2 regions of the Colwellia sp. BRX9-1 genome follow, and region 2 is predicted to be linked to the other one. Evidence: predicted binding sites of a transcription regulator. Region 2 holds the regulator's gene; the other holds the start of a gene.
What was found. The regulator sigma-54, encoded in region 2, starts transcription at its own class of promoters, with help from an activator protein. The targets are predictions, from matches to a motif close to GTTGGCACGNNNNTNGNNT.
Positions count from the first base shown of each region.

Region 1: H4J76_RS15460 (P-II family nitrogen regulator) is a predicted target of sigma-54. The motif match lies at 1,658-1,676, and genes of this name have one in related genera.

Region 1 covers NZ_JACGVM010000018.1:67,653-72,752, reverse strand. The annotation lists gene rplT (50S ribosomal protein L20) at 1-18, shown strand, start outside; gene H4J76_RS15465 (phosphoribosylaminoimidazolesuccinocarboxamide synthase) at 294-1,397, shown strand; gene H4J76_RS15460 (P-II family nitrogen regulator) at 1,727-2,065, shown strand; gene H4J76_RS15455 (ammonium transporter) at 2,052-3,386, shown strand; gene pheS (phenylalanine--tRNA ligase subunit alpha) at 3,602-4,582, shown strand; gene pheT (phenylalanine--tRNA ligase subunit beta) at 4,594-5,100, shown strand, end outside.
Region 2 covers NZ_JACGVM010000001.1:175,855-180,954, forward strand. The annotation lists gene hpf (ribosome hibernation promoting factor) at 1-90, opposite strand, end outside; gene H4J76_RS00850 (RNA polymerase factor sigma-54) at 114-1,622, opposite strand; gene lptB (LPS export ABC transporter ATP-binding protein) at 1,702-2,433, opposite strand; gene lptA (lipopolysaccharide transport periplasmic protein LptA) at 2,430-2,972, opposite strand; gene lptC (LPS export ABC transporter periplasmic protein LptC) at 2,953-3,519, opposite strand; gene kdsC (3-deoxy-manno-octulosonate-8-phosphatase KdsC) at 3,516-4,061, opposite strand; gene H4J76_RS00875 (KpsF/GutQ family sugar-phosphate isomerase) at 4,063-5,028, opposite strand; gene H4J76_RS00880 (calcium/sodium antiporter) at 5,072-5,100, opposite strand, start outside.

The DNA of each region.
Region 1 (5,100 bases), on a different contig from region 2:
GCTGCTTTAGCTGCATAGAACTTGAAAAAGCTTTGAGATAAGGACGCCATTAGGCGTCCTTTTCTTTTTTTAATCATACTAACTTGTTCTTTAGCTCACTTTCTGCGTTTTAAAGTACTTACTAATAGTTATTAGCTCCGTTCTTTACTTTGGAAATTAAACTAAACACCTTGGTTATAATGTATTAAAATGTTTTTATTAATTATACCGAATACTATTTTATCTTTTGGGATAACGCGCAAAGATATTATTCGCTACAATTAATATTAACTTGATAATTAAGGTTTAAACCGATGAGTCTTGCAGATCAAATTTTAGCGGTAAATAATGATTTACCTATTCGTACCGATGCACCAGTTCACAGCGGTAAAGTGCGCAGTGTTTATTGGTTAACCGACGCGGATAGTAAGCGACTAATTCAAGAGAAAGGCTATGATGTTGCCGACGACACACCTTTAGCCATTATGGTTATTAGTGATCGTATTTCTGCTTTTGAATGTATCTGGCAAGGCGAAGGTGGTATGCAAGGTGTACCTGGAAAAGGTGCATCACTGAATGCTATATCAAATCATTGGTTTAAATTATTTAAAGATCAAGGTCTAGCCGATAGTCATATTCTTGATATTCCACATCCGTTTGTTTGGATCGTACAAAAAGCTAAACCTGTAATGATTGAAGCTATCTGTCGTCAGTATATTACCGGTTCTATGTGGCGTTCATACGTAAAAGGTGAACGTGATTTTTGTGGTATCGAATTAGCTGAAGGATTATTGAAAGATTCAAAGCTACCTGAACTTCTACAAACACCTTCAACAAAAGGTATTTTAGAAGGCATTCCGGGCGTTCCTGCGATTGATGATGTTAATATTACTCGCAAAAATATTGAAGATAATTTTGAAGCCTTTAATTTTAAAACGCCTGATGATATTACTTTATACGAAAAATTATTAACGGAAGGTTTTGACGTTATTTCTGATGCGTTGGCAAAGCTTGACCAAATCTTTGTAGATACTAAGTTTGAATTTGGCTATGTAAAAGACAAAGCTGGCAACGACAAGTTAATTTATATGGACGAAGTGGGTACGCCTGATTCTTCACGTATTTGGGATGGCGAGCAATATCGTGCCGGTAAAGTGGTTGAAAACTCGAAAGAAGGTTTCCGCCAATTACTTTTAGCACATTTCCCTGATGCTGATATTTTATTAAATAAAAATCGCATGGACGAGCGCTTAGCTTTAGCTCGTAACAATGAGTTACCGGCATCCGTGTTAATGGATGTGTCACAAACATACACAGCGATCGCTGAGAAAATTACCGGTCAAAAAATTGTTTTGTCTGCTAACCCTAAAGCTGAAATTATTGATATTTTACGCGAGCAGTATCAGCTAATCGATTAAGTCGTTATTGTATCTGCTTAAAAGCCCTACACCCGTAGGGTTTTTTTTTGTGCGTTATTTATCATCTCTAGCCTTTGCTAATACTAAACTTTTAATTTTGCCCTTTACACTTTTTCTTAAACATAGAATCTGACTAATGGTCATAATCTGTGCACCAATATGGTGTTTGGGTTGTGTTTGTGTGTAACATCTTGGTGCATTTGAGCGGTGTAATATTAATTATTATTTTTTAACTTATTGTTTTTTATTTGATTGTCTCTTTGGGCACAAATGGTGCTTAAATAAATTTATATAAACAATCTTAAATAATATGCACTAAAGGTGAACAAATGAAGTTGATAACCGCAATAATCAAACCTTTTAAACTCGATGATGTTCGTGAAGCACTCAGTGAGATAGGTCTAGAAGGATTAACGTTAAGCGAAGTTAATGGTTTTGGCCGACAAAAAGGTCATACCGAACTTTACCGTGGTGCAGAATATGTTGTCGATTTTTTACCAAAAATGAAACTTGAGCTCGCTGTTAAGGATGAAATGGTTGAGCGTGTTATCGACACTATTCTTGAAACAGCGCAAACAGGAAAAATAGGTGACGGTAAGATATTTGTCACTAACATCGAACATATTGTTAGGATCAGAACAGGTGAAAAAGATAATGAAGCTATTTAAACAGTTACACTCAAGCGTAACGATAAATAAAGTATTAACACTTTTTGTTTTACTTTTGTCCGCGGTCGCATTGCCAAGTTTTGCCAGCAATGACGAATTGAACGGGGCAAATACGGCGTGGATCCTCACATCAACTGCTCTAGTCCTAATGATGACCTTACCCGGACTCGCTTTATTTTACGGTGGATTAGTTCGACGTAAAAATATTCTTTCTATTCTTATGCAGTGTTTTTCAATTGCTGCTCTTTCTTCGATACTTTGGTTTGTGGTCGGTTATAGCTTAGCCTTTGGTGAAGGTAATGCGTGGATAGGTGATTTTAGCAAAGTACTTATGATGGGAATAACCAAAGAAACCCTTGTTGGTGATATTCCGGAAAGCTTGTTTGCTTTATTTCAAATGACGTTTGCGGTTATTACTCCTGCACTTATTATTGGCGCTTATGCAGAAAGAATGAAGTTTTCTGCAGTCTTAATCTTTAGTGGCTTATGGTTGCTTGCGGTTTATGCTCCGGTAACTCATTGGGTTTGGGGCGGCGGTTGGTTAGGCCAAATGGGCATTTATGATTTTGCCGGTGGTATTGTGGTGCATATTACCTGTGGTGTTGCCGCATTGGTTGCTGCTGTTGTTTTAGGTCCTCGATATGGTTTCCCTCGAACGCCTATGTTGCCACATAACTTAACTATGACTATTACGGGGGCAGGTTTGCTTTGGGTAGGTTGGTTTGGTTTCAATGGTGGTAGTGCCTTAGCTGCCAATGGTGACGCAGCAATGGCTATGTTAGTCACGCATTTATCCGCTTCAGCAGGTGCACTGACTTGGGCGGCTATTGAATGGAAAAAATTTGGTAAAGCGAGTGTCTTAGGTGCGGTAACGGGCATGGTTGCTGGTTTAGGGACAATAACACCTGCATCAGGTTTTGTTGGCCCAGGTGGCGCACTAGTTATAGGGATTTCTGCGGGTTTTATTTGTTTTTATTCAACGGTCTATATTAAACAAAAGTTAAAAATTGACGATTCTTTAGATGTTTTTCCCGTGCATGGTGTTGGGGGTATTTTAGGCACTTTATTAGCGGGTGTGTTTTCTTCTACAGAGCTAGGCGCTTTTAGTGGCTATGGTTATGCAGAGGGTATCACCACGATGTTAGGGCAGGTCAGTGTTCAATTAGTGGGAATTGGCGCTGTTATTGTCTATACGGCGGTTGTCTCTTACGTGTTGTTTAAGCTTGTATCTTTGATGACTAAAGGCTTAAGGGTTGATAAAGAACAAGAAATAACGGGCCTTGATTTAATTGAACATGATGAATCAGGGTATAATTTGTAGTTAAATTTTGTGATTTAGACGTCAAAAAACAGCAAGGCCTTTATTGAAATAGAGGCCTTTTTCTTATCTGAGCTGTTTTTTCAGTAAAAGCACTCTTTTCACTACATAATCAATTGATTTTTGTGTAAAATCATACACCATTTATATTAATACCATCAGTCTAGCCAAAACCTTCAAATTTACTGAACGGTTTTAGAGCCGTTTTAGAGGAACTCATGAATTTAGACGATATAATATTGCAGGCAGAACAAGCTATTTCTGCAGCAAAAGATCCAGTAGAGCTTGATCAAGTTCGCGTTAATTTTTTAGGTAAGAAAGGTTTGTTCACTGAGCAAATGAAGGGCTTAAGTAAATTACCTAAAGAAGAAAAACCTAAAGCAGGGCAAGTGATCAATATTGCTAAGCAGCAAGTACAAAAATTATTAACCGAACGTGGTGAGTTATTGCGTGCAGAGGTTATTGCTAAACAGTTAGCTGCTGAATCTATTGATGTAACATTGCCAGGGCGTAGTAATGACCTAGGTGGTTTACACCCAGTAACACGTACTATTGAGCGTATAGAAAGCTTTTTTGGTGATTTAGGTTTTTCTGTTAAAGAAGGTCCTGAGGTTGAAGACGATTTTCATAATTTTGATGCACTGAATATTCCAGAGCACCATCCTGCACGTCAAGACCATGACACTTTTTACTTCAATCCTAAGTTAGTTTTACGTACACAGACTTCTGGTGTACAAATTCGTACTATGGAAAAAGAGCAACCGCCTTTACGTATTATATCTCCGGGCAAGGTTTATCGTAATGACTACGATCAAACGCATACGCCAATGTTCCACCAAGTTGAAGGCTTAATGGTTGATAAAGATGTAAGCTTTACGCATCTTAAAGGTATTTTACACGACTTCTTACATCACTTTTTTGAAGAAGAAGTTGAAATTCGTTTCCGTCCTTCTTATTTCCCTTTTACTGAACCTTCAGCAGAAGTGGATATTATGGGCAAAAATGGCAAATGGTTAGAAGTTTTAGGTTGCGGTATGGTTCATCCTAACGTTTTAAAATCAGTAGGTATTGACCCTGAAGTATACACAGGTTTTGCTTTTGGCATGGGCGTTGAGCGCTTAACCATGTTGCGCTACGGTGTAAACGATTTACGTTCATTCTTCGAAAATGATCTTCGCTTCTTAAAACAGTTCAAGTAGGAAAGCCAACAATGAAATTTAGTGAATCTTGGTTACGTGAGTGGGTTAATCCTGCTATTTCATCGAGTGAGTTAGCTCATCAAATAACTATGGCCGGCTTAGAAGTTGACGCTGTAGAACCTGTTGCGGGTGAATTTACCGGTGTATTAATTGGTGAAGTTGTTGAATGTGGACCTCACCCTGACGCAGACAAATTACAAGTAACAAAAATAAACCTAGGTAGCGAGTTTAATGATGGTGAGTTAGTTGACATCGTTTGTGGCGCTAAAAACTGTCGTTTAGGCCTCAAGGTTGCTGTTGCAACGGTTGGCGCAGTTTTACCGGGTGACTTTAAAATTAAAAAAGCTAAATTGCGTGGCGTGCCTTCTCATGGCATGTTGTGTAGTGAGTCAGAAATTGGTTTGTCTGAAAGTGCTGACGGTATTATGGAGCTTGCACCCGATGCACCAATCGGTATGTGTGTTCGTGAATACTTAGACTTAAATGACGTTACCATCGATGTTGATTTAACGGCTAAC
Region 2 (5,100 bases):
ATGTCGGCTTAATTTTGCCATCTTAGTCGTGACGTTTTCTCGTAAAGCTTCGGTAATGTCAACATGGTGGCCAGAAAGATTAATTTGCATAAGCTTAATTCCTCATCTTTTCGTTAAAGTAAACTTTTTCGTTGGTTAGAAGGTGGAATAGAAAGTGACTCTCGATATTTTGCTATGGTACGTCGAGCTACATTTATCCCTTGATCGGCTAATAAATCAGCCATTTTACTATCACTAAGTGGTTTTGCTGGGATTTCGGCAGCAACAAATTTTTTGATTAATGCACGAATAGCTGTTGATGAACATTCGCCACCGCTTTCGGTGCCAACATGGCTTGAGAAGAAAAACTTCAGTTCGAAAATTCCACGTGGCGTATGCATATACTTTTGTGTCGTCACTCGTGAAATGGTTGATTCATGCATATCGACAGCTTCGGCAATATCATTTAAAACCATTGGACGCATGGCTTCATTACCATGTTCAAAAAAGCCAATTTGACGTTGTACAATACAGTTTGACACTTTTAATAAGGTATCATTACGGCTTTCTAAGCTTTTAATAAACCATTTAGCTTCTTGTAAATTTGAGCGAATAAATTGTGTGTCCGCTGTCGACTTCATCGAACGTGACATCGAAGCATATTGCTGATTCACCGAAAGTTTTGGCGCAGTATCAGGGTTTAATTCGACCACCCAACGGCCATTTTTCTTTTCAACAGACACATCAGGAATAACATACTGATCGTCACTCTTCATCACACTATCGCCGGGTCTAGGATCAAGTGATTGAATAAGACGCACCACTTCGCGCAGTTGCTCTTCTTTCAGTCGAGTTTTACGCATTAATGTACGATAGTCTCGGCTACCCAGCAGATTAATATGGTCACGCAAAACTAACTTACTTTCTGCTAACCAAGGTGTAGCGGGGTCAAATTGATTAAGTTGAATGATTAAACATTCTGAAATAGAACGAGCAGCGACACCGACAGGATCAAAGAGGTTAATACGTTTTAGTACCACCTCAATTTCATCAAGCTCTACTCCTTCAATGGCAACACTTTCTAAAATGTCTTCACTAGATACCGTTAAGTAACCGGCGTCATCAACAGCATCAATAATTGCTGTCGCTATAGCGCGGTCTGTTTCGGTAAAAGGGCTTAATTCCATTTGCCAGCGCAAATGATCTTGAATGGAGTCTTGAGTCTCGCCTTGGTAAGTATAATCTTCTGAAGCTGGGCCTGAGCTTGAACTTGCTGCACCGGCCGTGTAGTTATCATCCCAAGTGGTATCCATGTTTAATTCTTCAGGGATATCGTTCTTGTCCATGGCTTCAGTGGTGGTGATTTCATCAATGGTAGGCGTAGCGTCTTCGCTACCATCAGAAGCAGGGGCTTCTTTAACATCACCAGTACCGGCAGTGTGAGCTTCTTCAAGGTTGTCAGTACTTTTATCTTCGGGATTATTTGAAGACTCATCCATTTCTAATAATGGATTACTTTCTAAGGCTTCCTGAATTTCTTGTTGAAGCTCTAACGTAGACAGTTGCAGCAATTTGATTGCTTGCTGCAATTGTGGCGTCATGGTTAATTGTTGTCCTATGCGGAGTTGTAGAGTAGGGCGCATTTAGGTCATTAACTTCCTATTATTTTTAATGGGATATTTTCGTTTTTTTCATACGAAGATACTATTCATTTACTGACTACTATAGCGTGAATTGTTCACCAAGGTATACATCTCTTACGTGTTGATTTGCAAGAATTTGATCTGCAGTACCTTCTGCAATAAGTTCACCATGACTAACAATATACGCATGTTCACATACATCGAGAGTTTCACGTACATTGTGATCAGTGATCAACACACCAATGCCACGTTCTTTTAAGTGTAGAATAATTTTTTTAATATCACCTACTGAAATTGGGTCAACACCAGCAAAAGGTTCATCTAATAAAATAAATTTTGGTTCAGCAGCTAATGCGCGAGCAATTTCTACTCGGCGGCGTTCACCACCAGATAAGCTCATGCCTAAATTATCTTTGATATGACCTATGTTGAATTCTTCAACAAGATGTTCTAATTTCTCTTCACGTTCAGCATCTGATAATTCTTTTCGTGTTTGTAAAATAGCCATAATATTGTCGTAAACACTGAGTTTTCGAAAAATAGAGGCTTCTTGTGGTAAATATCCGATGCCTTTTCTCGCACGCTCATGCATAGGCGCTAACGTCAGGTTTTCGTCATTTAAGATAATATCGCCACTATCACTTTCAACTAAACCCACAATCATATAAAAAGAAGTTGTTTTTCCGGCACCATTTGGGCCTAGTAAACCGACTATTTGTCCTGCTGAAACTTGCATACTGACATTTTTAACCACTTTTCTGCCTTTATAGGCTTTGGCAAGGCCTTTTGCCATTAGGGTGCTAGTGCTCATAAATTAATTTTTTCCTGAGTTTTCGCGTCTGTGGTTGTCGCTTTAATTTTTTCTTTCGGCTGAAAAATCGTTTTAGTGCGTTCGTTAGATTTACTTTCAGCATTAACATACTGAGTGGCAATATTGTAAGTAATTCTACTGCCACTAACCTCACTACCTTCTTGCTGTAATAACGCATTTCCTGAAATTATCACTAAATTATTTGCGGGCTCATATCTTATTTCGTCTGCTTGTAAGCTAAGAGGAGTACCATCGGCTAAGGTTTGTTTAAAGGTTGCTGGCTTCCCTTTAGCGATATAGGTTTTTTCTTCACTGCCAGATTGAGTCAGCACTTGTACTAAATCAGCACGTATAACTAATGAACCTTGAGTGATCACCACGTTATCAATATAGCTGAATATTTTATTTTTAAGATCAACGGCTTGTCTTGAAGCGTTAATTTCAATCTTTTGTTTTATATCAAATTTTTCAGCGAAAGCTGACGAAAATAGCGGAGTTGATAACAATAAGCACAGTAGGCTATTTTTTAACAATTTCATAAATTGATTTCACATGTTTAGTTAGTGTCATTTGGTTGGTGTTTAAGTCGACAATTAAACCTTTACCATCGATGGTAAATCCTTTACCGATAATTTTAATTTCTTGTTCTGAACTTATGATGTTAGTTTTTAGATCAAGTTCAAAGTATTTTCCTTGAACTTCTTGTAATAAGCTATCGGGATCTGTTGCTAACAGGCGGACATGCTTTGCTAATTTTACCCGGTTGTTATTGTATAATATGCCTTCATTGGCAGATATTTTCCATGCGGGCGCATCATTTTTTGGATGAAGTGTGTATTGAGGAAACTCAAAGTTGGTAATACTTAACTCAGGGTAATGTTCCATACGATGGGCATCAACAACATAAGCTAAACTTCCTTGATGTTTATAAACATTACTGTGTAAATTTTCGGCAATAAAATCAGGGGTCAGCGTCTTATCAATCGCTTGTAATTGTGGTGCTGAGGAATTTCTCCATTCAATTATACCGTAAACGCCTCCCGCAATTAGAAAAAACAACAAGGTTAAACTATAAAGTCGATTCATATACTCGCACCCGAAGCATTTGCTAAGGTGTTTTGGCTAAGCATGATTAAATCGCATATTTCTCGAACAGCACCAAAACCGCCATGGTTAAAAGTGGTGTAATTTGCGATAGATAAAATACTTGGGTGGGCATCTTGAACAGCAATACCCAAGCCTACAGCGTTGATACACTCATAATCAGGCATGTCATCACCAATATAAGCAATTTCCTCGAGGGATAGCTTTAATTGCTTAGCCATCGTTTTCAAGGCGGGTAATTTATTTTCTTCACCTTGCACTATATATTTAACATTTAAGGCTGACATACGTGTTGCGACAATATTTGATGTTCTCCCGGTGATCACCGCTACATCGACACCGCTGGCGCCTAATGCTTTTATGCCGTAGCCATCTTTAGTGTGAAAAGCTTTTAATTCTTCACCATCGTTACCCAAATAAATACGGCCATCAGAAAAAACGCCATCAATATCACATATCAGCAGCTTTATTGTTTTCATGGTATTGAATGCTGTGTCAGTAATTTCGCCATAGAGTGTTTGCATATTAGATAAGACCTGATTTTAGTAAGTCGTGCATATTCATTGCGCCAATAGGTATATTATTGTCATTAACAATAATTAAACCATTAATTTTTTTGTCTTCCATGATTTTTAAGCCTTCGGCGGCTAGCATATCTTGATGAGCCACAGTGGGATTTTTTGTCATCACTGATGCAATAGTATCGAGATGTATATCAATACGTTCATCAAGAATACGACGTAAATCTCCGTCAGTGAATAAGCCTTGTAATTGACCACTCTCGTCGACTACCGCCGTCATCCCCAAACCTTTTAATGATACTTCAACCAACGCATCCTTAATTTTAGCATTAGCATTTACAGTTGGTAAGCGCTCACCACTATGCATTATATCGCTAAGACGTAGTAATAGGCGTTTTCCTAAACTACCACCGGGATGAGAGAGTGCGAAGTCGTCAGCGGTAAAGCCGCGAGCATTTAATAAGGCAACAGCGAGTGCATCACCCATTACTAGGGTTGCTGTGGTACTTGATGTTGGCGCTAATCCTAGTGGACAAGCCTCTTGTGAAACAGCAACACAGACATGGGTATCGCCTAGTTTTGCTAAGGTTGAGGCTGGATTCCCCGTCATCGCAATAAGTTTAGCGCCAATACGTTTTATGACTGGCACTATTGCTAACACTTCACTGGTTTCGCCCGAGTGCGAAATAGTTAACACGACGTCATCACCGGTAATCATACCTAAATCACCGTGACTTGCTTCACCAGGGTGAACAAAAAAAGAAGGTGTGCCGGTGCTCGCCAGCGTTGCAGCAATCTTGCCACCGATATGGCCTGACTTGCCCATGCCAGCAATAATAACCCTACCTTTACAGTTAAACATTAACTGACAGGCATATTCAAAGTTCTCATCAATGTACTGGGCTAACTCTGCAATAGCCTGTTGTTCTATGTGAATAACGTCTAACGCTAGTTGTTTGAAATCGTTCATTATTAGCCCGTTTTTATTTTGTAAATTGCTATTATAGTGTTTGTTATTGCTTTATTTGACTAAAAAGTAGCG